Linked DNA regions of Cohaesibacter gelatinilyticus. The protein of the gene in region 2 interacts with the protein of the main gene of each other region in a pairwise test. Links are inferred from orthologs where the notes say so. Each region holds a gene or a part of one and is shown on either strand. Other genes may lie near its edges.

Region 1 (12,179 bases), 590 kb from region 2 along the record:
GTCAGCCATTGGAAATGGCTTTGCCCAGACTATTGGAAAAATGTCTGGAGCGTGGTTGGAAGTCTTTTGTACAGGTTGGAACTCCTGAGCGCCTCAAGGGACTGGATGCACAGCTTTGGACCTTTCGGGATGACAGTTTTTTGGCTCATGGTCTCGCCGGGCAGGATCACGAGGATAAACAACCGATTTTGATGTCTTCACACCCTTTACCCGCCGCCAATGGAGCCCAGGTCCGTTTCTTTGTCGATGGTGCATTGCCCAATACCGATCTTTCCCTATTGGAGGGGCTGGAGCGGGCCATCTTGATGTTTGATGATCAGGACGAGGTGACAAAACAAGCATCTCGATCTTGTTGGAAAGAGCTGAAAGAAAAGGATTTTTCTGTCAGTTATTGGAAGCAAACCGGCGGTGGTGGCTGGGAGAAGCTGGGTTAAGAAACCTCTTGTTATCGTGATCTTCGTGAACTTGTTGCCTTTTGACGGGAAACTACGTATTTTCCGCTGGTTTTTTAAAGAGTGCAGCTTTCTGCGCTTTTCTTTTGGCGGCAGAAGGTGTTGGGTCGATGGTCATTTTCAAGAGAGTTTTGGTTGCTTTGACTATTGTGGTGATTGGTGTATGGGCCTTTAATAGTCCACTCATGCGCTCAAGCTTTCCAGAAGCACAGAAGCGACTGATCGCTCATCGCGGGGTGCACCAAACCTTTCCCACGAAAGGTATCACCAATGAAACCTGCACTGCTCGGCTGATTGATCAGCCCAGTCACGAGCTGATTGAGAATACATTGCCGTCCATGAAGGCGGCGTTTGAGGCTGGGGCTGATATCGTTGAGTTGGATATTCATCTGACCATCGATGACAAATGGGCTGTCTATCACGACTGGACGCTGGATTGTCGTAGCGACGGGCAGGGGCCAGTGCGTGATGCCACAATGAAATTCCTGAAAACTCTCGATATTGGCTATGGTTATAGCGCGGATGATGGCAAGACATTTCCACTTCGTGGCAAATATGTCGGTGCCATGCCTGAGTTGGTAGAAGTATTTGCGGCCTTTCCTGACAAAAAGTTTCTGATCAATTTCAAAAGCAATGATGCGGATGAGGGTAAAGCCTTTGCGCAATTCCTGACGTCAAACCCGAATTATAAGAAACAGATCTGGGCGGTTTATGGTGGAGCCAAGCCAACCGCGACTGTTTTGGATGCACATTCTGATATGAAGGGATATACCAAACAAAGTGTGAAAGCTTGCTTGAAATCTTATGCAGCATTGGGATGGAGTGGCCATATTCCGGATATTTGTCATAATCGGATTTTGGCGGTTCCTAGCAATTATGCCCGCTGGATGTGGGGCTGGCCGGGGCTGTTCCATCAGCGTATGAAGGAAGCTGGAAGCGAGCTTATTCTGTTAGGTGATTACAGCAGTAGCAACACAGGCAGTCGTGGATTGGATGATCTGGCCACTATCGAAGCAGTACCTGCGCAGATTGGTGGCTATATCTGGACCAACAAGATTGAAGTTGTCGGTCCCGAGTTCAAAAAGTGATGCTTCACTTTGGTTTGGAATATTCTACCAGATCCCAAAGGTTGCCATAGAGATCTTCAAAAACGGCGACAGTTCCATAGTCAGCTTCCAGAGGTGGACGGATGAAGGTGATGTCACGGCTTTTGTAAAGCTCGTAGTCTCGCCAGAAGTCATCTGTTTCCAGAAAGAGGAAGACCCGACCACCGGCCTGATCACCGACATATTTTGCCTGATGGTCATTGCTGGCCCGGGCAAGAAGTAGAGACGTCGGACTGTCACCCTTTGGCCGGACCACCACCCATCTTTTGTCCTGCTCCGGCTGATAGGTGTCATCAATCAGCTCAAAGCCAAGCTTTTGAGTATAGAATTCAATCGCTTCGTCATAGTCTCGCACCACAATGGCGATCAGGGACATGGACTGGGACATGGTTTCTCCGCTCAATTCATGGGTTTTAGGCTAAGCTTCGAGTTCCTCTGACATTTCAAGCCATTTCTCCTCGATCTTGTCGAGCAGATCGGCCAGATCGCTGCGGTCTTTGGAAAGCTTGACGCCTTTTTCGGGAAACTTGGCATAAAGATCGGGATCGGCCAGCTTCTCGTCCATCTTGGCCAAACGCTCGCGGATCTTATCCATATCGCGCTCGGCTGCCTGGATTTTGCGACGCAGTGGGGCCTGTTCCTTGCGCTTTTCGGCAGAGGAGCGACGTTTCTCCGCCGCCAGATTGGCTTCACCGTTGGCTGCTTTTTCCTTGGCGGTGCTATCCGGGCTATTACGGCTGGCAAGCAACAGGCGGCGATAATCTTCCAGATCGCCATCATAGCTTTTGCAGGTGCCATCATGCACAAGCCACAGACGATCGACACAGGCCTCGATCAGGTGCCGATCATGGGAGATGAGCAGTACCGCGCCTTCATAATCATTGATGGCATGGACCAAGGCTTCGCGGCTGTCGATATCCAGATGGTTTGTCGGCTCATCGAGGATCAGGAGATGCGGCCCTTCAAAGGTGGCAAGACCCAGAAGAAGTCGGGCTTTTTCACCACCAGACAGGCTCTTGGCCGGGATGTCCATCTTCTCGGTGCCAAGACCCATTTGGGCAACGCGTGCGCGGACCTTCGCTTCCGGAACATCCGGCATCAACGGACGCACATGCTCCACCGGGTTTTCATTCGGGCGGAGCTCATCCAGCTGATGTTGGGCGAAGAAAGCGATCTTGAGCTTGTTGGCCCGATTGATGATGCCATCATCAATTTTTAGTCGGTCCGAGATCAGCTTGGCAAAGGTGGATTTACCGTTGCCGTTGGCACCCAACAGGGCCAAGCGATCATCAGGATCAATGCGCAAATCAAGATTTCTGAGGATCGGCTTGTCTGGTTCATAACTAACAGACGCTTTTTCCAGTCGAATGATGGGTGGAGCTGCGCGCTTCTCAGGATTTGGGAAGGTGATCGGCTTGATATGATCTTCCACAACGGCAGCGATTGGCTTCATCCGTTCCAGTGCCTTGATGCGGCTCTGGGCTTGTTTGGCTTTGGTCGCCTTGGCCTTGAAGCGGGTGATGAAGCTTTCCAGATGCTTGCGCTGATCCAATTGTTTGGCACGCATCTTTTGCTGTAGTTCCAGCTTTTCTCGCCGGGTGCGTTCGAAATTGTCATAGCCGCCACGATAGGAAGTCAGTTTCAGCTGATCCAAATGAGCAATGTGATCGACGGCTTTATTGAGCAGGTCTCTATCATGGCTGATGATCATCACAGTATGCGGATAACGCCCGATATAGCTCTCCAACCATAACGTGCCTTCCAGATCGAGATAGTTGGTTGGTTCATCTAGAAGCAGCAGATCTGGCTCGGAAAAGAGAATGGCCGCCAGAGCCACGCGCATGCGCCAACCACCTGAGAAATCCTTGGTGGGACGGGCCTGTGCTGCTGCATCAAAACCAAGGCCATGAAGAATGGTTGCGGCGCGGCTTTCTGCTGAATGAGCACCGATATCAGCAAGGCGAAGCTGAATTTCTGCGATCCGGTTCGGGTCGGACGCTGTTTCGGCCTCTGCCAACAGTGAGCTGCGCTCAGCATCGGCTTTCAGCACGAATTCCAAAAGACTTTCGTCCGAGGCTGGGGCCTCCTGAGCCACCTGACCGACGCGTGCGCCTTTGCGGATGGAGGCAGAGCCACTTTCCGGGGCAATGTCACCTACCAGAAGCTTGAACAGGGTCGTTTTGCCGGTGCCATTGCGGCCAACCAGTCCAAATTTGGAGCCTTCGGGAACGACGAGCGTGGCATCTTCCAGCAAGGTGCGGCCAGCGATGCGATAGGTTAGATTGTTGATATGCAGCATAATGATTTGCTTGTGCCTGATTTGATGCGCGAAGGCAATGGGGATCGGATAAATGCAACTGCTCGAAGCGCATTTTTGTCCAATGGAAAAGAGTGTTTTGTCAGCTAATGACCGTTTGGTTTAGTTGACAGGGGGAGCGAGATTTTTCAGTCTTGGCGCAATTGATTTGCTGATCGGGGAGGGATCGAGATGACCATTCAGCTTTATGATTTGTGTGGGGCGTCCAAGGATTTGCGTTTTTCACCGGCCTGTTGGCGGACACGGATGGCTCTGGAACATAAAGGGCTGAATTACGAGACCGTGCCCACAATGTTCACGGATATCCCGTCTATTGCCGGTGGTGGCCAGCGGACGGTGCCGGTGATCGAAGATGGCGAGCAGATTGTTCGCGAATCCTATGATATTGCTGTTTATCTGGAGCGCACCTATCCTGATAAGCCGAGCCTCTTTGATGGTGAGGGTGGATTGCAGCTTTCACGTTTCATGCATTGGTGGACTGGAGCGACGGTTGATGCGGGCATCGTGAAACTGGTTCTGGCTGATATTCACTCCATTCTTGATCAGGCTGATCAGAGCTATTTCCGTGAGAGCCGTGAAAAGCGCTTTGGCAAGGCTTTGGAAGAGGTGCAAAATCAGTCTGATGAGACTTTGCAGGCATTCCGTGCCAGCTTGCTGCCTTTGAGATTGGCACTCAAGAAGCATGATTTCCTGGGTGGTGATGCACCCATCTATGCAGATTATTGTGTATTTGGCTCTTTTCAGTGGGCGCGGATGGTCTCTGACCTGACGCTATTGGAAGGTGATGATCCAGTGGCACAATGGTTCGAACGCTGTTTGGATCTGTTTGATGGATTGGGACGCAAAGCGAAGGGTTGAGGCTGGTTGCAGGCGTAGCTGTTGGGGAGGAATGCAGCCCTGTCATGAGCTTGTCATGCAATAGGGCTTGCTACTGGGCCAAGGGGCGGTTATATAGCGGCCAAATCTTTTGGCCCTTTGTCGTATTCCTCTGACAAACGGCTTTTTCTTTACAAGCTAAAATCGGGAATAGTTTTTATGGCTATCGAACGTACTTTCTCCATCATCAAGCCAGATGCAACCAAGCGTAACCTGACCGGTAAAATTGTTGCCAAATTCGAAGACGCTGGCCTGCGCATCGTTGCTTCCAAGCGCATCCGTATGAGCAAAGAACAGGCTGAAGGCTTCTACGCTGTTCATAGCGAGCGTCCTTTCTTTGGTGAGCTGGTTGAGTTCATGATGTCCGAGCCTGTCGTTGTTCAGGTTCTGGAAGGTGAAAATGCGATCGCCAAGAACCGTGAAGTCATGGGTGCTACCAACCCAGCAGAAGCTGCTGAAGGTACCATCCGTAAAGAGTTCGCTCTGTCCATCGGCGAAAACTCTGTTCACGGCTCAGACGCTCCTGAGACTGCTGCTGAAGAAATCAAATTCTTCTTCGCTGACGAAGAGATTGTTGGCTAATTGCCATTGATCATCTGATCATTGAAAAAGCCCCGCTCATTTGAGTGGGGCTTTTTTGTTGGGTGATTTTCTTGTCTAGCGGGTGGCTGCTGCCATGGCGATGCCAAAGCCCATGAAGGTGGCACCAATGGAGCGGCGCAAGATCTTGACCCGACGCGGACTGGTGATGAAAAGCCGAAAGCGACCGCTGAGCAATGCCACAGCAATATGGCTGACAAGGCAGGTTGCTGCATAGGTGCAGGAGAGAATTGAGCCTTCGACCAGAAGCTGAGACGGGCCGGTCAGAAAAGGCGGAATGATAGCCACCAGAACCGCCATTGCTTTGGGATTGGTAAGCGCAATGCCCACGCCAGTCAGAAACAGCTTGCTGGAATTTGGGATCTGATCGTCATCGTTGCTCTCAACCAGATTAGAGCGATCCCGCCAGGTCTTGATGCCGAGCCAGATCAGATAAAGGCCGCCGACAATCTTGAGGATGGTGAAGGCAAGGCCGGATGCCAGCATGATTGCACCAAGGCCAAAGGTTACCGCCATACCCAATATCGCGATGCCGATGGTATTGCCCAACGCTGACCACAGTGTGATGCGGCTGCCAAAGCGCAAGGAGTTGGACATGGTCAGCAACAGACCGGGGCCTGGACTGAAAGCAGGCAGAATGGACAGGGCGACAAAGATTAGCCAGGTGTCGAGTGACATGGAGCAATGTCCTTGGAACGATCGAAGAGTTGAACCGGAGTTCTTGGTGGGAAGTGCAAAGCCCGTACATCTGAAAACAGGTTGTGCTGAACTTTGCCTATCTCGTTCTTATAGACTGACCTGCTGATTTTCTCTAGTGGTTTGTTTTCAAAGAGGGGTATTCCAAGCTTCTGGCTAGTGTCGATGCATGCTCTTTGTTACAAGAGAGCAATCAATTACAGGACCTTGCCATGACAACCTATCCTTATTTTGCCAAATCGGCTTGCCCACATGATTGCCCTTCGACATGTGCTTTGGAGGTGGAAGTGGTTGCGCCGGATCGTATTGGTAAGGTGAAGGGGGCCCGTGACCAAGCGTATACTGCCGGGGTGGTTTGCGCCAAGGTTGCCCGTTATGCAGAGCGAGCCCATAGCGAAGAACGCCTGACCAAACCCTTGCGCCGTGTTGGCCCAAAGGGTGGGGGGCAGTGGCAAGAAATCAGTTGGGATGAGGCATTGGATGAAGTGGCTTCAAAATTCCTGTCAGCAGAAGAGTATTATGGTTCGGAGAGTATCTGGCCCTATTTCTTTGCCGGGACCATGGGATTGGTTCAACGGGATGGGATAGAGCGGCTGCGTCATGTCAAACGCTATAGTGGGCAATATTCTACCATATGCGTCAATACTGCATGGCCGGGCTATCTCGCTGGAACCGGACGTCTGGCTGGACCGGATCCACGGGAGATGGCGCTGAGTGATTGTGTGGTGATATGGGGTACTAATCCTGTTCATACGCAAGTCAATGTCATGACACATGCGGTCAAAGCCCGTAAAAACCGTGATGCCAAGATCGTTGTGATCGATATTTATAAGACGGCTTCCATGGAGCAAGCCGATCTTGGGTTGGTGTTGAAGCCTGGAACCGATGGTGCCTTGGCATGTGCTGTGATGCATTGTTTGTTTAGGGATCGAAAGGCGGATCGGGACTATCTAGCAGCTAATACGGATTGTCCGAATGAGCTGGAAATGCATCTTGCCAGTCGTACGCCTGAATGGGCCGCTGAAATTACCGGGTTGAGTGTAGAAGAGATCGAAGCCTTTGCTTCTCTCTTGGCTGAACGCCCTCGGAGTTACTTTCGTCTTGGCTATGGTTTTAGTCGCCAACGCAATGGGGCGGTAAACATGCATGCCGCGAGCTGCATTGCAGCTGTATTGGGAAGTTGGAAATATGAAGGGGGGGGAGCATTTCACAGCAACAGCGGTCTTTACAAAACCAATACCTCGCTCCTGGAAGCTACGGACAAGAGACATCCATCCATTCGCAAGCTGGACCAGTCCCAGATCGGGCGTGTGCTGAGCGGTGATACAGAAGCGTTACAGGGCGGGGCACCTGTCAAGGCGATGCTGATCCAAAATACAAACCCATTGTCGGTGGCACCGGAGCAGGACCTGGTAAGAGCCGGCTTTGAGCGAGAGGATCTTTTTGTCTGCGTGCATGAACAATTCATGACCGAGACCGCAGAGATGGCTGATATCGTTCTTCCTGCAACCATGTTTACCGAGCATGATGATGTCTATAAGGGTGGTGGCCATCAATATTGGTCGTTTGGACCAAAGCTTGTTGAGGCCCCCGGCGAATGTCGCCCGAACCATTGGGTGATTTGTGAACTGGCTAAACGGCTAGGGGCAGAGCATTCTGGCTTTGCGATGGATGAGAAAGACCATATTACCGCAATATTAAAGGATGGAGGCCAAACATCTTTGAATGAGCTGGAAGAAAAAGGGTGGGTTGACGTCCAATCTGATTTCAAAACTGCTCATTATGAAGATGGCTTTGCATGGCCAGATGGCAAATTTCGCTTCAGGCCGAAATGGAAAGAGGTTCGATTCTCTCATAACGGCAAGATGGGGCCTTTCGATGATTTGCCTTCCTTGCCTGATCATTGGGATGTGATTGAAAAGGCGGATGGGGCCCATCCATTCCGATTGGCGACATCTCCTGCGCGATCCTTTCTGAACTCAACCTTTTCCGATGTATTGAGCTCTCGCAAAAAAGAAGGTGCTCCAAGCCTAAAAATACATTCGCAAGATATGGCTGAGCTTTCCTTGGAAGAAGGAGAAGAGGTGAGGATTGGGAATGAACGCGGAGAGACCTACTTGCCGGTTGAAGCTTTTGATGGTCTTTGTCGTGGTGTAGTGATTGCAGAAGGGATTTGGCGAAACAAGGATCACAAGGAGGGGAGAGGGATCAATAGCCTCACCTCAGCTGATCAGGTGGCGCCTTTCGGTGGCGTTGCCTTTCATGACAACAAGGTGTGGATCAAAAAGCAAAAATAAGATGCTTTCTGCTTTGCCATTCTGGATGGAATCATTAGATTGACTTCCAAGACTTAACTATGTGCCCAATAGGCGAGATGAATGGGCAGGTAGTCAGGAGCCAACAAAAATTAAGGGGCATCCCGTATGGCGGGGATGAGGTTATATATGAATTTGTTCAAAACAATGATTGTGGCTATTGTGGCCGGATTTGCTTTTGCTGGTGTTGGTGTGTCTTCCGCCAATGCAGAAGATCTGACCAAGGGTCTGTTTCAGGCGCGTGTGTTGGATTATTGCCTGTATGACCAATGGGCGAAGCGTAAAGAAAAAGATGGCATTCTGAAGGAGTGCCGTTGTGCGTCCAAGGCTTATGTTGCAGGCCTTGATAAAGAGACTTTGGGTAAGCATCTGAAATCTGGCAGCCTGAGCTATAATGATAAGAAAGCTGTATTGGGCGCACATGCCAAATGTCGTAAATAATGAGCTTCAATATATTCCTGAAGTAACGAAAAGGCAGCTTAATGAGCTGCCTTTTTTGATGTCAGTGTTTGGGAGCGCGCGTAGACCATGCAAGGTGACATGGTCTAACTCTTTGCTGGAGAGAAGCTTTTACTTTTGATTGTGAAACCAATCAAAAGAGACCCGTTTTAAAAGATCATCTGCTGCTCTTCGGTGGCGCACAGGTTGTTGCCATCATCCTTGATACGGACGCGCATTCCATCGACAAGCACTTTGTCGCCTGCCACCAAGGCCACGGCGCGCGGATAGATTTTGTGCTCGGCCTTCAGGATACGGCCTGCCAGACTATCGGCTGTGTCATCATTTAACACTGGCACGGCAGCTTGGCAGATGATTGGGCCGCTATCCATATCCGCCCGCACGAAATGCACGCTACATCCAGCCAGACGGCAGCCGGTATCAATGGCACGTTGATGCGTATTCAGTCCCTTGAAGCTTGGCAGGAGCGATGGGTGGATGTTGATCATCTTGTCGGTCCATTTGCCGACAAACTCCGCCGTCAAGATACGCATGAAGCCAGCCAGAACCACCAGCTCGATCTTGTGCTCTTCCAGTTTCTTCTGGATTTGCGCATCAAAAGCCGAACGATCGCCCTTGTAGTTGCGATGATCAACCACTTCGGTGGCGATGCCATGGTCTGCAGCAGTTTCCAGGCCCTTTGCATCAGGCTTATTGGCCAGCACCAGCGCAATATCAGCCGGGTAGTTACTGGCCTTTGCAGCATCCAGAATGGCAGTCATGTTGCTGCCGCGCCCTGAAATCAGAATTGCCACGCGCTTCTTTGGGCTTGCCATCAGATCAGGCTCCGAACTCGATCATGGTGTCATAGATCACAGCGTCGCCATCGCGAGATTTCAACTCGCCCAAACGCACGGCATTTTCACCACTTGCTTCAAAAGCCTTGATGGCATCACCGGCTTTGTCAGCTTCAACCACGACAATCATGCCAATGCCGCAATTGAAGGTGCGGAGCATTTCCTTGGTTTCGACACCGCCGAGCTTTTGTAGCCAGCCAAAGACAGCGGGAGGAGTGATTTGTGCCAGATCCAGATGAGCTGCCAGATCGTCAGGCAGCACGCGCGGGATATTCTCCGGGAAACCGCCACCTGTGATATGGGCGAGGGCTTTGATGGCACCAGTCTCGCGCATCACTTTCAGAATTTGCTGAACATAGATGCGGGTCGGTTCCAGCAACGCTTCACCGATGGATTTGCCATCTTCGAATGGAGCAGCATCTTTAAAGCCAAGACCGTTGGCTTCCAGAATGCGGCGCACTAGCGAGAAGCCATTGGAATGGACACCGGAAGATGCAAGGCCGATCAAGACATCACCTTCCTTGATTTCACGGGGTAGCAGGGTGCCGCGTTCAGCCGCGCCAACAGAGAAACCGGCCAGATCATAATCCTGATCGGCATACATGCCCGGCATTTCCGCAGTCTCGCCACCGATCAGTGCGCAATTGGCTTGTTTGCAGCCGTCGGCAATACCTTTGATCACATCTGTTGCGGCTTCTACATCCAGTTTGCCGGTTGCGAAATAGTCGAGGAAGAAGAGTGGCTCTGCTCCTTGTACCACAAGATCGTTGACGCACATGGCAACCAGATCGATGCCGACAGTGTCATGCTTGTCGGTCTCAATGGCGATTTTAAGTTTGGTGCCAACACCATCATTGGCCGCGACGAGAATAGGGTCTTTGAAACCAGCGCTCTTGAGATCAAACAGGCCGCCAAAGCCGCCAATATCGGTGTCAGAACCCGGGCGGGTTGTGGACTTGACGATAGGCTTGATGGCTTGAACCAGTGCATTGCCCGCATCTATGTCTACGCCAGCCTGGGCATAGGTCAGTGTGTTGGGCTTGTTTGATGCATTCTTCTCAGACATTGCTGACCTCTTGGTGCAAAATATCACGGGGCAGGGGTCGGCTTATATTGCCTCCCGCCGTTGAGCCTGAGACACACGAAATTAGTCGCAAATGCAAGCCCTCTTTGGAAAAAGCCGCAAAAGGGGGATGATTGAAGCAAAAAGCACTTGGAAATTCCTCCATTTGTGACCAAATAAGGTGGAATCGCCAACAAATTGTGACCATTGAATGGTATATGGTTACATGGGTTGGCTATGGTTCTATACAGATCAAATTTGGTGCCGATATTGCCGCAAAATCAAATTTGATGAATCTCTAGAGGCTTCGTGTCGTTTGACAATACCTAATATCATTACCATAGCGCGTTTGTTTCTGGTTCCCCTGATTGTCTGGCTTCTGGTCGATGGGCGTTTCATGAGCGCTTTCTGGATTTTTTTGGCTGCCGGTCTTTCTGATGCTGTTGATGGCATCATCGCCCGGAAATTCAATATGCAGTCTGAATTGGGCGCGCATTTGGATCCATTGGCGGACAAAGCCTTGCTGGTGTCAATCTATGTGACCATGGGCTTCATGCTGGAAATACCGGCCTGGATCGTGATTGCGGTGGTCAGTCGTGATTTTCTGATCATAGGAGCTGTGATTCTGTCCTGGGTGATGGGACAGCCGGTGGAGATGAAGCCGCTGGTTATTTCCAAGGCCAATACGACTTTTCAGATCATTTTCGCCGGCATCATATTGGCAGATTTGGCTGGCGTGGCAGAACTCTCGACCGAGCGCATGATACTCGGTTATATCGTGGCTACCTTGACGCTTTTGTCTGCAGGGGCCTATTTGCTATCATGGCTTACTCATATGGGACAGTCAGATTCGACGTTGAATTGATTGGTTGATCCAACTGGAACTTGTTTCAAGATTCTACCGAACGTTCGGGTATCAAGAGGAGTAGGTCTGGTGACCTTGCAAAAGCAGTTTACTTTCTGGTTTATCGCTCTACTGGCTTTGTGCCTGTGTCTTTTTTTGTTGCGCGGAATCTTGTTGCCGTTTGTTGCCGGTATGGCCCTTGCCTATCTGCTGGATCCCATAGCTGATGCTTTTGAGCGACTGGGCATGAGTAGAATGCTTTCAACGGTGACAATTCTGATTCTGTTTCTTTTGATTTTCATGCTGGCAATTGTGATTATAGTGCCGGTACTTGCACATCAGATGTCTGGTTTTGCCGAGAATTTGCCGGGCTATATTGCCAAGTTGCAGGACTTTGTTTCCAGGCAAGGTGCAAGTATTCTACCGCGTTTCCTGAATGAATTGGATGCAGCTGCCGTTCAGGCCAATATCAAGGATCTTGTCTCGCAAGGGGCAAGCTGGATTGGTGCGCTTATTCAGTCGATCTGGAATGGCGGACAGGCTTTGCTGGATATTGTTGCACTGATGGTCATTACACCAGTCGTTGCCTTCTATCTGCTGTATGATTGGGATCGT
Region 2 (12,206 bases):
CTTAACCAGCTTATCCATTCGATCGTTGTCCTATTGTTTTCAAAATTCGTGTCAAATATTGAACATATATTGTCGAATTGTCTCCACTTGTTGCCTGTTTTGCATCATATTATTTTTAAGACAACAGAAATGTCCAGACCTTTCGCTCAATGTATGCGGGTCTGTAGAGATTGGAGAAAAATCATGATTGATGTTCGGTTGTCTCAAGATCGTGGTATGGCAGATTTTGGCTGGCTTCAGGCAAAGCACAGTTTTTCATTTGGAGAATATTGGGATCCCAAGCACATGGGCTTTGGTTCCCTGCGCGTGATCAACGAAGATCGGATTGCGGCTTCAGCTGGTTTTGATACCCACGGGCACAAGAATATGGAGATCATCACTTATATTCTGGAAGGCGCATTGGAGCATAAGGATAGTCTTGGTTCCGGATCTGTCTTGCGGCCAGGTGATGTGCAAAGAATGAGGGCAGGGCGAGGCATTCGTCACAGTGAGTTCAATCACCTTCAAGATAACCAAACCCATTTGTTACAGATCTGGATTGAACCATCCGAGATTGGTTTGCAACCCGGATATGAAGACCGGCATTTTGGCGATCAACGCAAGAACAGATTGGCATTGATTGCCTCTCCCGACGCACGAGATGGATCCTTGGATATTCATCAGGATGTGTCGCTCTACGCCAGTGTGCTGGATGAAGGCGTTGAAGTCATTCATGAGTTGGTGAGTGGCCGGAAGGCTTGGCTTCAAATAGCCCAAGGATCTGTTCGTTTGAATGGCGTGGATCTTGGGCAAGGAGATGGGGCTGCGATCATTGATGAAAGTAAACTCGTCATAAAAGCAAATGAGCCAAGCGACATTTTGTTGTTCGATATGGCTGACTAATTGCTTTGAAGCTTTGACTTTGGCCTCATGCTCAGGTTTGTGTGGTGCATACCATATGATGTGAGGACGAGGTCAATGGCGGATCTGAGGCAGGAATTGGCGCAGTGCGGTGATTGGAATGAGGCTTTAAGCGATCAGTATGATACGCTTGCCAAGCTTCAGGATTTTCTGAATATAGAGGAGCAAAATGCGCAAATCCTCCCTGTTGCAGGCCAAAGGCTGAATGCCCTGCGCATGACATCCCTGAAAGACGTGAAGGTCGTCATAACGGGTCAAGACCCTTATCCGGGTCTGGAGGATGCAATCCCTCATGCCATGGGCCTATCATTTTCGGTGGCACCGGGTGTGAAGCCACCGCGCTCTCTGAACAACATCTATAAGGAGCTTGCTGAGGATTGTGGTTTGCTCAAACCCAACCATGGTGATCTGCGTGGCTGGGCGGAGCAAGGCGTCTTGATGTTGAACTCTGTTCTGACGGTTAGGCAGGGTGAGGCCGCAAGCCATGCGAAGAAAGGTTGGGAGGGATTTACCCGAGCCGTGCTTGATCTGATCAATGAGAAATCAGAGCCCGTTTGTTTTCTCTCATGGGGCAAGCATAGCCACGCTTTGACAAAGGATGTCGATGAAAGCCGTCATCTCGTGATCCGTACATCTCACCCCAGTCCGTTGGGTGCGCGAAAGGCTGGATCGGATTTCGAAGCGTTTCTTGGGTCCGGTTGCTTTGGTCGCGCGAATGAGTTTCTCATCAGTAAAAATCGAGAACCCATCGATTGGGCCTGCCTGTCAGAGCCTGTTTTGCTGTAAAATAGGGCAAATTCTGTTGTCGTGCTTGTCTGCAGACAACAAAGGGATTGAACAGGGCCTTCGCTTTCAATAAAACGGGCCAAACGCGATTTTCCACTTTTACATGAGTGACGGCAATTTCATGGCAAGACAGTTTATTTATCACATGCATGGTCTGTCCAAGACCTATACCGGTGGCAAGAAGGTGTTGGATAATATCCACCTGTCTTTCTACCCGGATGCAAAAATCGGCATTCTCGGCCCTAACGGCGCTGGTAAATCCACCATCCTGCGTATCATGGCCGGGCTGGATAACGAATTTACCGGTGAAGCTTGGGCCGCGGAGGGCGCAAAAATAGGTTATTTGCCGCAGGAGCCTGTTCTTGATGAGAGCAAGGATGTGCTGGGCAATGTGATGGAAGGGGTTGCTGAGAAGCAGGCCATTCTGGATCGCTATAACGAATTGATGATGAATTACTCTGATGAAACCGCCGAAGAAGGTGCGAAGCTTCAGGATATCATCGATTCTCAAAATCTTTGGGATTTGGAGAGCCAGGTTGAGATGGCAATGGACGCTCTGCGTTGCCCTCCATCTGATGCTGATGTCTCCGTTCTCTCTGGTGGTGAGAAGCGCCGCGTGGCGCTTTGCAAATTGCTGTTGGCTGAGCCTGATTTGTTGCTGCTTGATGAGCCGACCAACCATTTGGACGCTGAGACCGTTCATTGGCTTGAGAAGCATCTGCGTGAATTCAAAGGCTCTGTCTTGATCATTACCCACGATCGCTATTTCCTCGACAATGTTACCGGCTGGATTCTTGAGCTTGATCGTGGTTCAGGCATTCCTTATGAAGGCAACTATTCTGCCTACCTTGATGCCAAGGCCAAGCGTATGGCCCAGGAAGGCCGCGAAGAGGCCTCTCGTCAGCGTGCGCTTGCTCGTGAGAAAGAGTGGATGGCGGCAAGCCCCAAAGCACGTCAAACCAAATCCAAGGCTCGTATCAAGTCTTATGACGAGTTGCTCAAGCGCAATGAAGAACGTGCGCCTGGAACCGCTCAGATCATCATTCCAGCTGGCGAACGTCTTGGTGATGTGGTCATCAAGGTTGAAGGCCTCAAAAAGGGCTTTGGTGATCGGATGCTGATTGATGGGTTGGATTTCAACCTGCCACCAGGTGGCATTGTCGGAGTGATCGGTCCAAACGGTGTTGGGAAATCCACCCTGTTCAAGATGCTGACAGGCGATGAGCAGCCTGATGAGGGAAATGTGACGCTTGGTTCAACTGTGCAGTTGGGCTTTGTTGATCAGTCTCGTGATGCTCTGGATGGCAACAAGAATGTTTGGGAAGAAATTTCCGAAGGGGATGACATCATCAAGCTGGGCAAGCGTGAGATGAATAGCCGTGCTTATTGCTCTGCCTTCAATTTCAAAGGCGGTGATCAGCAACAGAAGGTTGGTTCCCTGTCTGGTGGTCAGCGGAACCGTGTGCATCTGGCCAAGATTTTGAAATCTGGCGCCAACGTGTTGCTGCTCGATGAGCCCACCAACGATCTGGATACCGAAACTCTTGCAGCACTTGAAGATGCTCTTGAGGATTTTGCAGGTTGTGCCGTGGTCATCAGCCATGATCGCATGTTCCTTGACCGTCTGGCCACGCATATTCTTGCCTTTGAAGGTGATAGCCATGTTGAATGGTTCGAAGGTAACTTCGAGGACTATGAACAGGACAAGATTCGTCGTCTAGGACCGGATGCAGCCAATCCAAAGCGTGTGAAATACAAGCCTTTCAGTCGCTGAGTTCAGATTTTATCTGAGAATTTGATTTGGAAAAGCCCCGCTCATTTGAGTGGGGTTTTTTGTTGCGATTCTAAAACGTGGAGCGTCTATTGGGTTGTTTCTATATATTTGTTCTCGGATTGTTTTTATCAAGAAGCAGGATCTGGAGTGGCAAAGTGGTAAGGAGCATGTGATACTTTACAAACCGGCTCTGCCTTATAAATATGGTCGCTGCTTTTGCAAGCAATGTGGAACATCGCTGGGTGAAATTTTGTCTGACGATGAAAGCTTTCCAATCGGGGCCAATGCGCTGGATGGTGAGTTTGCCGTTTGAAACCAGTTCCACGAGTTTGTCTCGGAGAAACCGTCCTGGCACGAGATTTGCGATGATGCATCGCAGTCAGAGGGGCATCCACCTGTCCCTGAATAAGGTAGGCGAGTGACCTGCTTGATCTGAAATCAACTTCTCAAGAGAAACTGGCTTTCAATCTTATGATTTTAATGGGAGGAAGATTTTCCCGACCAGGAAACATACCATCTCCAATCTCGATAAATCCCCACTTCTTATAAAATGGTACGGCGTTGAGGGTTGCCTCGATGATGACTTCATGGGTGCCGTTGGAGCGGGCATCCTCAAGTGCGAGTTTCATGAGAGCTGCCCCAACGCCATATCCTGTGAAGTCTGCATCGACAAATAGTCGTTTCACTTCACCTGGCTCGCCATGGGAAAACCCGATGGCTTGTTCATCGATTTCGGCAATCCAGATGAGGCCTTCTTCACAATCAGATCGATAGTCTTCAATAGTGCGGCCATGCATCCAGCTATCCACAACTTCTTGTGAATAGGGGATCGGCGCCAAGTCACGGGTAGAGGCTGATATGAGAGAGAATACTGCTGCTCTATCGTTAGCCTTGGAACGGCGATATATGATGCTTGGTGTCTCTGCTGAGATAGCCATCTCTCACCTCAATGGTCTGTTCTTTGAGCATGTGGAATGGGCAGGATAGGGGAGATGCGTTCAGCCTGACAGAGCCAAATCAGCTTCATTTAATAAAAAATGAGGCTACTAATTTTTTGTTCTGGGAAATATCAGATTTTGATTTTTTCTTCTTCTTTCACTTCAGATGCATGCCACCCGACTTCGGCTTGTGGGATTGCATCCGTCTGATGAAAATAAGGTTTGATATCCAGTAACGGTGTGCCATCAAGGCAGTCGATATAGCGAATTTTCAATCGATCCGGCAGAACATCCAGCAATTCCACAACAGAAATTGAGATCGGATTTGGTCTATTGGGAGAGCGCAACGCGAAGGTTCCATGGATACTTTCGGCAAATTTCGGACGCTGTTGAACGAGGGTGCGCATGGCCTCGTGCATCCAATAGAAAACAATGACATGGCTGCAGGTCTCAAGTGATTTCAGCGCTGGCCTGAACTCTTCTTTCACATGCACATAAGCGATTTCATCGGTTTTTCTGCCATTGCGAGGGCAATCTGCGCGGGTTTGGAAAGGTGTTTCGATGTGACCAATGAAACTGAGCCAGGCGTCCTGGGTCAGGCAATTGGCATCAAGCTCTAGTTCTCCGGGGCGCACGGGCATGATCTAATATCCTGCTGACTGAGTGGATTGTTCAAGTTTGAAGTAAATTTTAGCTATCTTTTCAAGGTATTATCATAAAAGCTGGCTGTTGTGTTTAGTCAATTCTACAGATGTGACGTTTATTCTCAATCTATCCTGTCTTGAAAAGCTGGTGGGTCTCGTGGATTTACCGAGGTAGAACTATGTATGCAGCACTTAAGACCGAATTGGTCGATATGAAATTGTTGGACGGTGAAAGCGGACGTGGGAAGAGTGACGAACTGGTTCGTCATGTATCGAGCTTGTTTGCGCTGACTTCCGAGCACTGCACCGATGAACAGATTTACACTTATGATGTTGTTTTGCAGCGTTTGGCAGACGTCGTTGATGTTGATGGACGTGCCTTTGCATCGAACAAGTTATGTATGTTGCAAAATGCTCCCTATGGTCTGATGCGACGCTTTGCGTTCGATGTTATCAGAGTTGCCGGACCGGTTTTGCGTAAATCTCCTGTTTTGAGTGATCAGGATTTGCTCGATGTAAGCGATGAACGCGGGGCCGATCATATGTTGGCGATTTCCTGTCGCAAGGATTTGTCTGCGAAAGTAACCGATTTGTTGATCCACTATGCTCATGGACCGGTATTGATGCAGTTGGCGGCGAATGGTCGGGCGCAGATCTCTCAAAAAGGAATGGCGTTCTTGCGGCAAATGGCGGCCAATGATGCGAAGATGGCGGAAAGCCTGAAACAACGTCAGGCCCAACATGATCAATTGCGACTGGTGAAAAATCCTACTAGCCCATTGGCACAAGAATTGAATTTGACTGAGATCATGCGAGATTTGGAAGCCCGAATTCCGCCAGACAAACTGGATCTTTCACTGGATCCGTATCTGGCTCGCTACAAATTCGAGGCATCTGCCGTGCGGGCGAAGGATCTGGAGAAAAAATCCCGATTGAATGAAACCAGTCTTCTTCGCTATGCAGGACATGATCAGTTTGCTGATGTGATATGTGGTATCGCCCTGATGTCCGGTATTTCCTACAAGATTATCGCGCGGATGATGTCTTCGCTGCATTGGGAACAGGTTTTGTGCCTGTTCAAGGTCATGCGGTTTTCAGATCGTTTGGTGAGCGAGCTTTTGTGTTGTGGCCCGTGGAAGTTGCGTTTATCTCGCAACCAATGCATCGCAATTCTGAAGCAATATCGACAGATGAGTGTTGAAGAAGCCCATGCAAAAGTGCTTTTATGGTCTCAGAATGGTATTATCCTTGATTGATTAAGGATGGGCTTACCAAATTCATGCAATAACTTGGAGAAATATTTGCCAGTTGGCATGAATGGGACAAAAAGGGACGGTCATGCATGTAACCGCATTTCGAATTTTCGTGCGAGATCTTGCTGTCGCACGAGAATTCTACGCAAATAATTTGCAATGGCCCATGGTTTGGGATCGCTCTGAACAAGGTGCTGTCGGATTTGAGCCGGGAATGCTCGTAATCATAGAGGAAGAGGATGCTGAAGGTCCGCAATCCTCGCTCATTGGTCGTTTTACCGGCTTGTCTTTGGCAGTGGATAATCTGCCGGAGATCTATAAATTGCTCAAATCACGTGGCGTTCCATTCGTTGCTCCACCTGAACGTCAATTCTGGGGCGGATCTCTGGCGCATTTTATTGACCCATCAGGCAATATCGTCAGTTTGGTTGAGTAATTTCCTGATGATTTGAATAGTCTGAAGAGACGGGTTTGGATGCCATCTTCTGTTGCTGCCAGAAGGTGGCATTTTTTGTTGTGGTTTCAGTTGCCATAAAAAAACGGGCTTTTGTGCCCGTTTTGTTTGAACATTCCAATGAAATCTATGAGATCAGGATGCCTGTTTCAGATCATAGCTGGTAACCAGTTCTCGCAGATGATCAATGATCTGCGGAGCCAGATCTTCTCTATCCAGACCATAGGCAATGTTGGCCTCGAGGAAGCCGGATTTGGAACCGCAGTCGTAGGTGGTACCCTTGAAAATAAGGCCGGAAAATTCCTGATCGTTGTTGAGTTTGATCATCGCATCGGTCAACTGAATTTCACCGCCGCTGCCAGGGGTTTGCGTTTCCAGATAGTCAAAGATTTCGGGTTGAAGGATGTAGCGGCCAGACAAGATCAGATTGGAAGGCGCTGTGCCAGGAGCGGGTTTTTCGATCATGCTCTCAATCTCGACACTGCCGTTCTGACGAGGACCTTTTTTAACCACACCATATTTATGGGTCTCTTCCATTGGCACTTCTTCCAGTGCGACAACATTGCCCTGGCGCTTGTGATAGATTTCCATCATGTCTGACAGACAGCCAGTTGGAGATTTCATGATCATGTCTGGCAACAACAGAGCAAATGGTTCATTGCCGACGAGATCACGTGCGCATTGAACAGCGTGTCCCAGCCCCAATGGCTGTTGCTGGCGTGTAAAACTGGTGCGACCAGCTTTGGGAAGATCCTGACGCAATTCTTCCAGAACATCGAGTTTTTGGCGCTGAATCAGTGTTTGTTCCAACTCTACCTGAACATCGAAATGGTCTTCGATCACCGCCTTGTTGCGGCCTGTAACAAAAATGAAATGCTCAATACCCGCTTTCTTTGCTTCATCCACTACATATTGGATAACCGGTCTGTCGACGATCGTCAGCATTTCTTTTGGCATGGCTTTGGTTGCTGGCAGAAAACGTGTACCAAGACCTGCAACCGGAAAAACAGCTTTGCGAATGCGTTGTGCCATTGTGATCCCCATTTCTTACCATCCGCTGCTGATTACTCCAGCGGACTGGCTCATTTTTTTATTGCTGGTGTTTGTCATTTTTTTGACATCCAGCAAGAGATTTGTCCGTATGTCCGGAAATCTCGTTTAATATCGGAATCCACGCCTCCCACAGACGTAGACATTTCGTGCAGGATATATGCAAGGTTTTAATAAAGGCCGAGTGAACAGTCAATTTGCGGTAATAGAGGAGCGCTAAACTGGCAAAAATCGGATTAAAGTAAATGATTTCCTAACTTGTTCCATATTTGATTGGCAAGAAGAGGTTGGGTGCCTTTGTGTTATTGATGAGGAACAGATATGCGGCGTGGCTTTTTGAAAGTTTTGGGCAAATTGGGCCGATCTTGCGGTGTTGCCAAACCCGCATTGTTGGCAATGACCCTTTTTATGGGATCCACTGCGGCATTTGGACAGAATGCCCAGGGTTTTGACCGTTGGGTCCGCAATTTTTGGCCAACCGCGCAGGCGAATGGTATTACTGCAGCGACCTATAATGCAGCCTTTGCTGGTGCCAAATATGACCCCTCCGTGATCCGCAGGGCGACCAATCAACCGGAATTTGTCAAGCCGATCTGGTCCTATCTAGATAGTGCTGCCAGTGCGACACGCATCAAGAATGGCCGTAAGATGAAGCAGAAATATGCGAATCTGCTCCGCCAACTTGAGGCTCGGTATGGGGTGGATCAACATATTTTGTTGGCTATCTGGGGCATGGAAAGTGCGTATGGTGCTATTTTTAAGAACAAGAAATTGATCAAGCCGACAATCCAATCTTTGGCCATGCTTGGATATGCGGATCGCAGGCGTTCCAAATTTGGCAAGACCCAATTGATTGCTGCTTTGAAAATTTTGCAGAACGGTGATGTGAAACCATCGCAGATGATGGGATCGTGGGCCGGGGCCATGGGGCATACCCAATTCATCCCGACGACTTATCTGGCCAAAGCTGCTGATTTTGATGGTGATGGACGACGTGATATCTGGAATTCCATTCCTGATGCTCTGGCGTCGACGGCCAATTTGCTGGCGACAGCGGGCTGGCAAACTGGCAAGACGTGGGGTTACGAAGTTCAGCTGCCACGCAGTTTCTCGTTTGAGCTGGCCAATGGCAAGATCACAAAGAGCCTTGCTGATTGGCAACGCATGGGAGTTTCTCGTGTTCATGGCAAGACATTCCCGCGCCCTACCGATATGGCGCAGTTGATTTTGCCTGCAGGTTATAAAGGTCCCGCTTTCCTGATCCTCAAGAATTTTGCCATGATCAAGCGTTATAACAATGCGACATCTTATGCTCTGGGAGTTGGGCATCTGGCGGATCGTATTCGTGGTGGTGGTACGTTTGTTCAGGCTTGGCCACGGTCAGACAGGGTTCTGACGCGGTCCGAGCGAAAAGAAGTGCAAACTCTTCTCAATCGGGCCGGATATGATACAGGCGGCATAGATGGTCGCTTGGGTTCAAAGTCAAAATCTGCTATTCGCCATTGGCAGAAGCGCCGTGGATTGGTACCGGATGGATTCGCGTCCGGGGCCTTGCTACAGGCTTTGCGCGCACGATAGTGTGTTATAGGTGCGGTTGCCTGTTCTGAGAGTGGATAATTGAAGCGATGACTGTTATGGGCCGAAAAAACTTGGCGCGCCGTGCGGGCCGGGGAGTGACATTGGGTGTTGCCATGTCGCTGTTAGTCAGTGCTGTTGCGCTGGCTGCGCCCAAGTCAGATGATTTTGTATCCAAGTCTTCGTCTTCATCTTCGATTGACCTTTCCTCATCATCGGGTCCGCGCGTTGGTACAGATGACGGTAGAATAATCGTTGCTCAAAATTTCTTTCAGCGTTTGTTCGGGATTGGGAGCAAGAAGAAAAAACCATCTGCGCAAAAACAGAAGAAGAGGGGGGGAACGAAAAAATCTCGTTCTACTACACCTCCAGCAGTCAAAACTGTTCCCAAGGATCCCGATGCTGCGGTTATTGCGGTCTTTGGTGATGAGTTCTCGCAAGATATCGCTTTTGGTTTGCGAGATGCATTTGCAAAGACACCTGATGTGAAGGTGGATATTCATAGTGTACGGAATACGGGCTTGTTGCATCGTGCCACGAGGAACCCATTAGCGGATCTGACTCCATTAATCGAGAGTAAGCCCTTTACCTTCGCAGTGGTTATGGTTGGTTTGAATGATCGGGGAAAATTTCCTGCTGTGAAGAATGAAGAAGGTGAAGTGGTGCGTGAGGCCATTGCGTTTCAAGAGCCTGGTTGGGAAGGTCTCTATGCCAAGCGTATTGATGCCGTGCGTATAAGTCTGCAGAATAAGGAAAAGCCTGTTTACTGGGTTGGCTTGCCTCCGGTAAAAAGTGCCAAGCTGACAATCGAGCTGAATTATCTCAATGATATCATACGATCTCGCCTGATTGAACGAGACGAGCGTTTCATTGATATCTGGGATGCCTTCTCCAATGAAGATGGTGACTATGTGCGCCGTGGACCTGATCTGTCTGGTCAGGATAAGAATTTGCGTCATAAAACGGGTATTCGATTTACTGCAGCAGGACGGCGAAAATTGGCCTTCTTTGTCGAAAAGCTGGTGATTCGAGCTTTGTCCCAATCCGTTGATGAAGCGGCACTACCTGACTTTCTATCATCCGATGACGAGGCTGCTCTCAAGGAAGGACGAGGAGATCGGCGTGGTATCTTCGTGGTTCGCCAACCGCCAGTGGATGCGACAAAGCTGATTGCACCGGGTGACAAGATTGTTATCAATAATCAGAATAAAGAGCTGGGAAATCCCGGAGCTGGCGTGCCTGATCTGCGGGTGGATGATTTCTCCTGGCCTGTAAAAAGTCAATAATTGAGGGTCGATAGAGACTGTTTCTCAATCGTGATCACTTGAAGCACTTCTTGCAATCGTTGAAACGCGAGTAGTGGTTTCGCTCTTTGTTTCGATGCGAGTTCTTATCCAAAAAGTGCTTCAGCTTTTCGGGAATACGCTCTAAATTGAGATCGACACGAAAGAAATTTGCTCTTGTGCTGAAAACTGTCTAAAAGGCGGGAAAGGTGCGAACTCTTTCAAGCGCCCAATCGCCCCAACTTTCAGGATAGCTCATGTCCGTCACAATCAAGCCGGATCAGTCCTTTTTTCACTCTCTCGCCGATATTGCGGGAGAGACTGTTCTACCTTTTTTCCGCCGTTCCATTGTCATTGAAAACAAGGAGCAGGATGACTTTGATCCCGTGACGGAAGCAGATCGTGAGGCCGAGCGCCGAATGCGCGAAATGATTGCGGGGACTTTTCCCGAAGATGGCATTCTCGGCGAGGAATTTGAGTCTGAACGTCTGGATGCTGACGGTCTTTGGGTGCTGGATCCCATTGATGGAACCCGCGCTTTTATTTCCGGTCTACCAGTTTGGGGAACCTTGATCGGCTATCGTCATATGGATGGGACTCATATGGGGATGATGAGCCAACCTTTTACTTCTGAACGTTATTTTGGCGATGGCAAACAGAGCTTTTACGTCGGCCCAGATGGGAAACGTGCCATTGAAAGCCGTTCTTGTGCCAGCCTGTCTGATGCGACCTTGTTTACCACCACACCCACTCTGTTCAATGAGCAAGAGCGTGCAGCCTATGACAAAGTGGAAGCAGCCTGTCGATTGCCTCGTTATGGTGTCGACTGCTATGCATATTGCATGGTTGCACTCGGTATGGCTGATATCGTGATTGAAACCGCTTTGAAGCCGGTTGATATTGCTCCGCTCATTCCCGTTGTGGAAGGGGCTGGTGGGATTGTAACCAATTGGCAGGGTGGTTCAGCCTTTGATGGTGGTCAGGTGGTTGCCAGTGGAGACAAGGATTTGCATGAGCAGGTTCTTGAGATGTTGACCTCAGGCTAAGGTTTATGCCAGTCCTTTGGACAGGCGCGGCTTTTTCAAATATTGGTTATCTCAATCATCTTTGGAGCCTGGGATGAAGGCGTCAAAGGCAGCCCAAAACTGCTCCCGATAGATGTTTTTTTCCATGAGAATTTCGTGACGGCTGCCTGCAATGGTAATAGCGTGACCACAGCGCATGGTTTGCGCCAGGATTGCAGTAGCTTTGGAGCTGACGATTTGATCAAAGCCGACAGGCATCATGAGGGTTGGTGTGTGGACGGCAGACTGAAAGTCGCTCGATTGCAGATTACTCATTGCTTTACAGGCTTCATGGACCCATTGAAAAGTTGGTCCGGCGATGCCTTTTTCGGGATAAGCTTCCAGAAATAGTCGATTGCGGTCATAGCGTGGACCATCTGATGTCAGCGGATTGGTGTCAAAAGACCAACTCCCGGTGACTGATCTCTTATCGACGCCCAATGCAAATTTCTGCCCCATCATCAGTAGTCTGGCCAAACCAGTCA

The links.
Region 1: the proteins of ung (region 2) and ndk interact in binary tests that used the Escherichia coli proteins (3 or more experiments, as listed by UniProt). The link is inferred for Cohaesibacter gelatinilyticus from one-to-one orthologs.

The regions. Positions count from the first base shown.
Region 1 is NZ_OBEL01000001.1:1,600,487-1,612,665, reverse strand. What follows is about bases 3,828-6,621. They hold ndk (nucleoside-diphosphate kinase), read left to right. Parts: upstream 3,828-4,910; coding sequence 4,911-5,333; downstream 5,334-6,621. Other genes in these bases: CRO57_RS07110 (molybdopterin-dependent oxidoreductase), read left to right, coding at 6,260-6,621; CRO57_RS07115 (LysE family translocator), read right to left, coding at 5,409-6,029; CRO57_RS07125 (glutathione S-transferase family protein), read left to right, coding at 4,047-4,733; CRO57_RS07130 (ATP-binding cassette domain-containing protein), read right to left, coding at 3,828-3,857. Outside these bases: CRO57_RS07145 (DNA polymerase III subunit chi), read left to right, coding at 1-434; CRO57_RS07140 (glycerophosphodiester phosphodiesterase family protein), read left to right, coding at 563-1,540; CRO57_RS07135 (VOC family protein), read right to left, coding at 1,545-1,946; more of CRO57_RS07130, read right to left, coding at 1,977-3,827; more of CRO57_RS07110, read left to right, coding at 6,622-8,344; CRO57_RS07105 (hypothetical protein), read left to right, coding at 8,492-8,803; purN (phosphoribosylglycinamide formyltransferase), read right to left, coding at 8,971-9,636; purM (phosphoribosylformylglycinamidine cyclo-ligase), read right to left, coding at 9,641-10,723; CRO57_RS07090 (CDP-alcohol phosphatidyltransferase family protein), read left to right, coding at 11,037-11,585; CRO57_RS07085 (AI-2E family transporter), read left to right, coding at 11,655-12,179. UniProt on the Escherichia coli protein: Major role in the synthesis of nucleoside triphosphates other than ATP. The ATP gamma phosphate is transferred to the NDP beta phosphate via a ping-pong mechanism, using a phosphorylated active-site intermediate.
Region 2 is NZ_OBEL01000001.1:2,183,555-2,195,760, reverse strand. The notes cover bases 1-2,821. They hold ung (uracil-DNA glycosylase), read left to right. Parts: upstream 1-957; coding sequence 958-1,686; downstream 1,687-2,821. Other genes in these bases: ettA (energy-dependent translational throttle protein EttA), read left to right, coding at 1,808-2,821; CRO57_RS09980 (pirin family protein), read left to right, coding at 184-882; CRO57_RS09985 (LysR family transcriptional regulator), read right to left, coding at 1-18. Also shown: more of ettA, read left to right, coding at 2,822-3,460; CRO57_RS09960 (GNAT family N-acetyltransferase), read right to left, coding at 3,907-4,398; tsaA (tRNA (N6-threonylcarbamoyladenosine(37)-N6)-methyltransferase TrmO), read right to left, coding at 4,530-5,039; CRO57_RS09950 (DUF2336 domain-containing protein), read left to right, coding at 5,222-6,298; CRO57_RS09945 (VOC family protein), read left to right, coding at 6,381-6,731; UTP--glucose-1-phosphate uridylyltransferase GalU, read right to left, coding at 6,885-7,781; CRO57_RS09935 (lytic murein transglycosylase), read left to right, coding at 8,121-9,377; CRO57_RS09930 (SGNH/GDSL hydrolase family protein), read left to right, coding at 9,425-10,660; hisN (histidinol-phosphatase), read left to right, coding at 10,915-11,703; CRO57_RS09920 (alpha/beta fold hydrolase), read right to left, coding at 11,755-12,206. UniProt on the Escherichia coli protein: Excises uracil residues from the DNA which can arise as a result of misincorporation of dUMP residues by DNA polymerase or due to deamination of cytosine.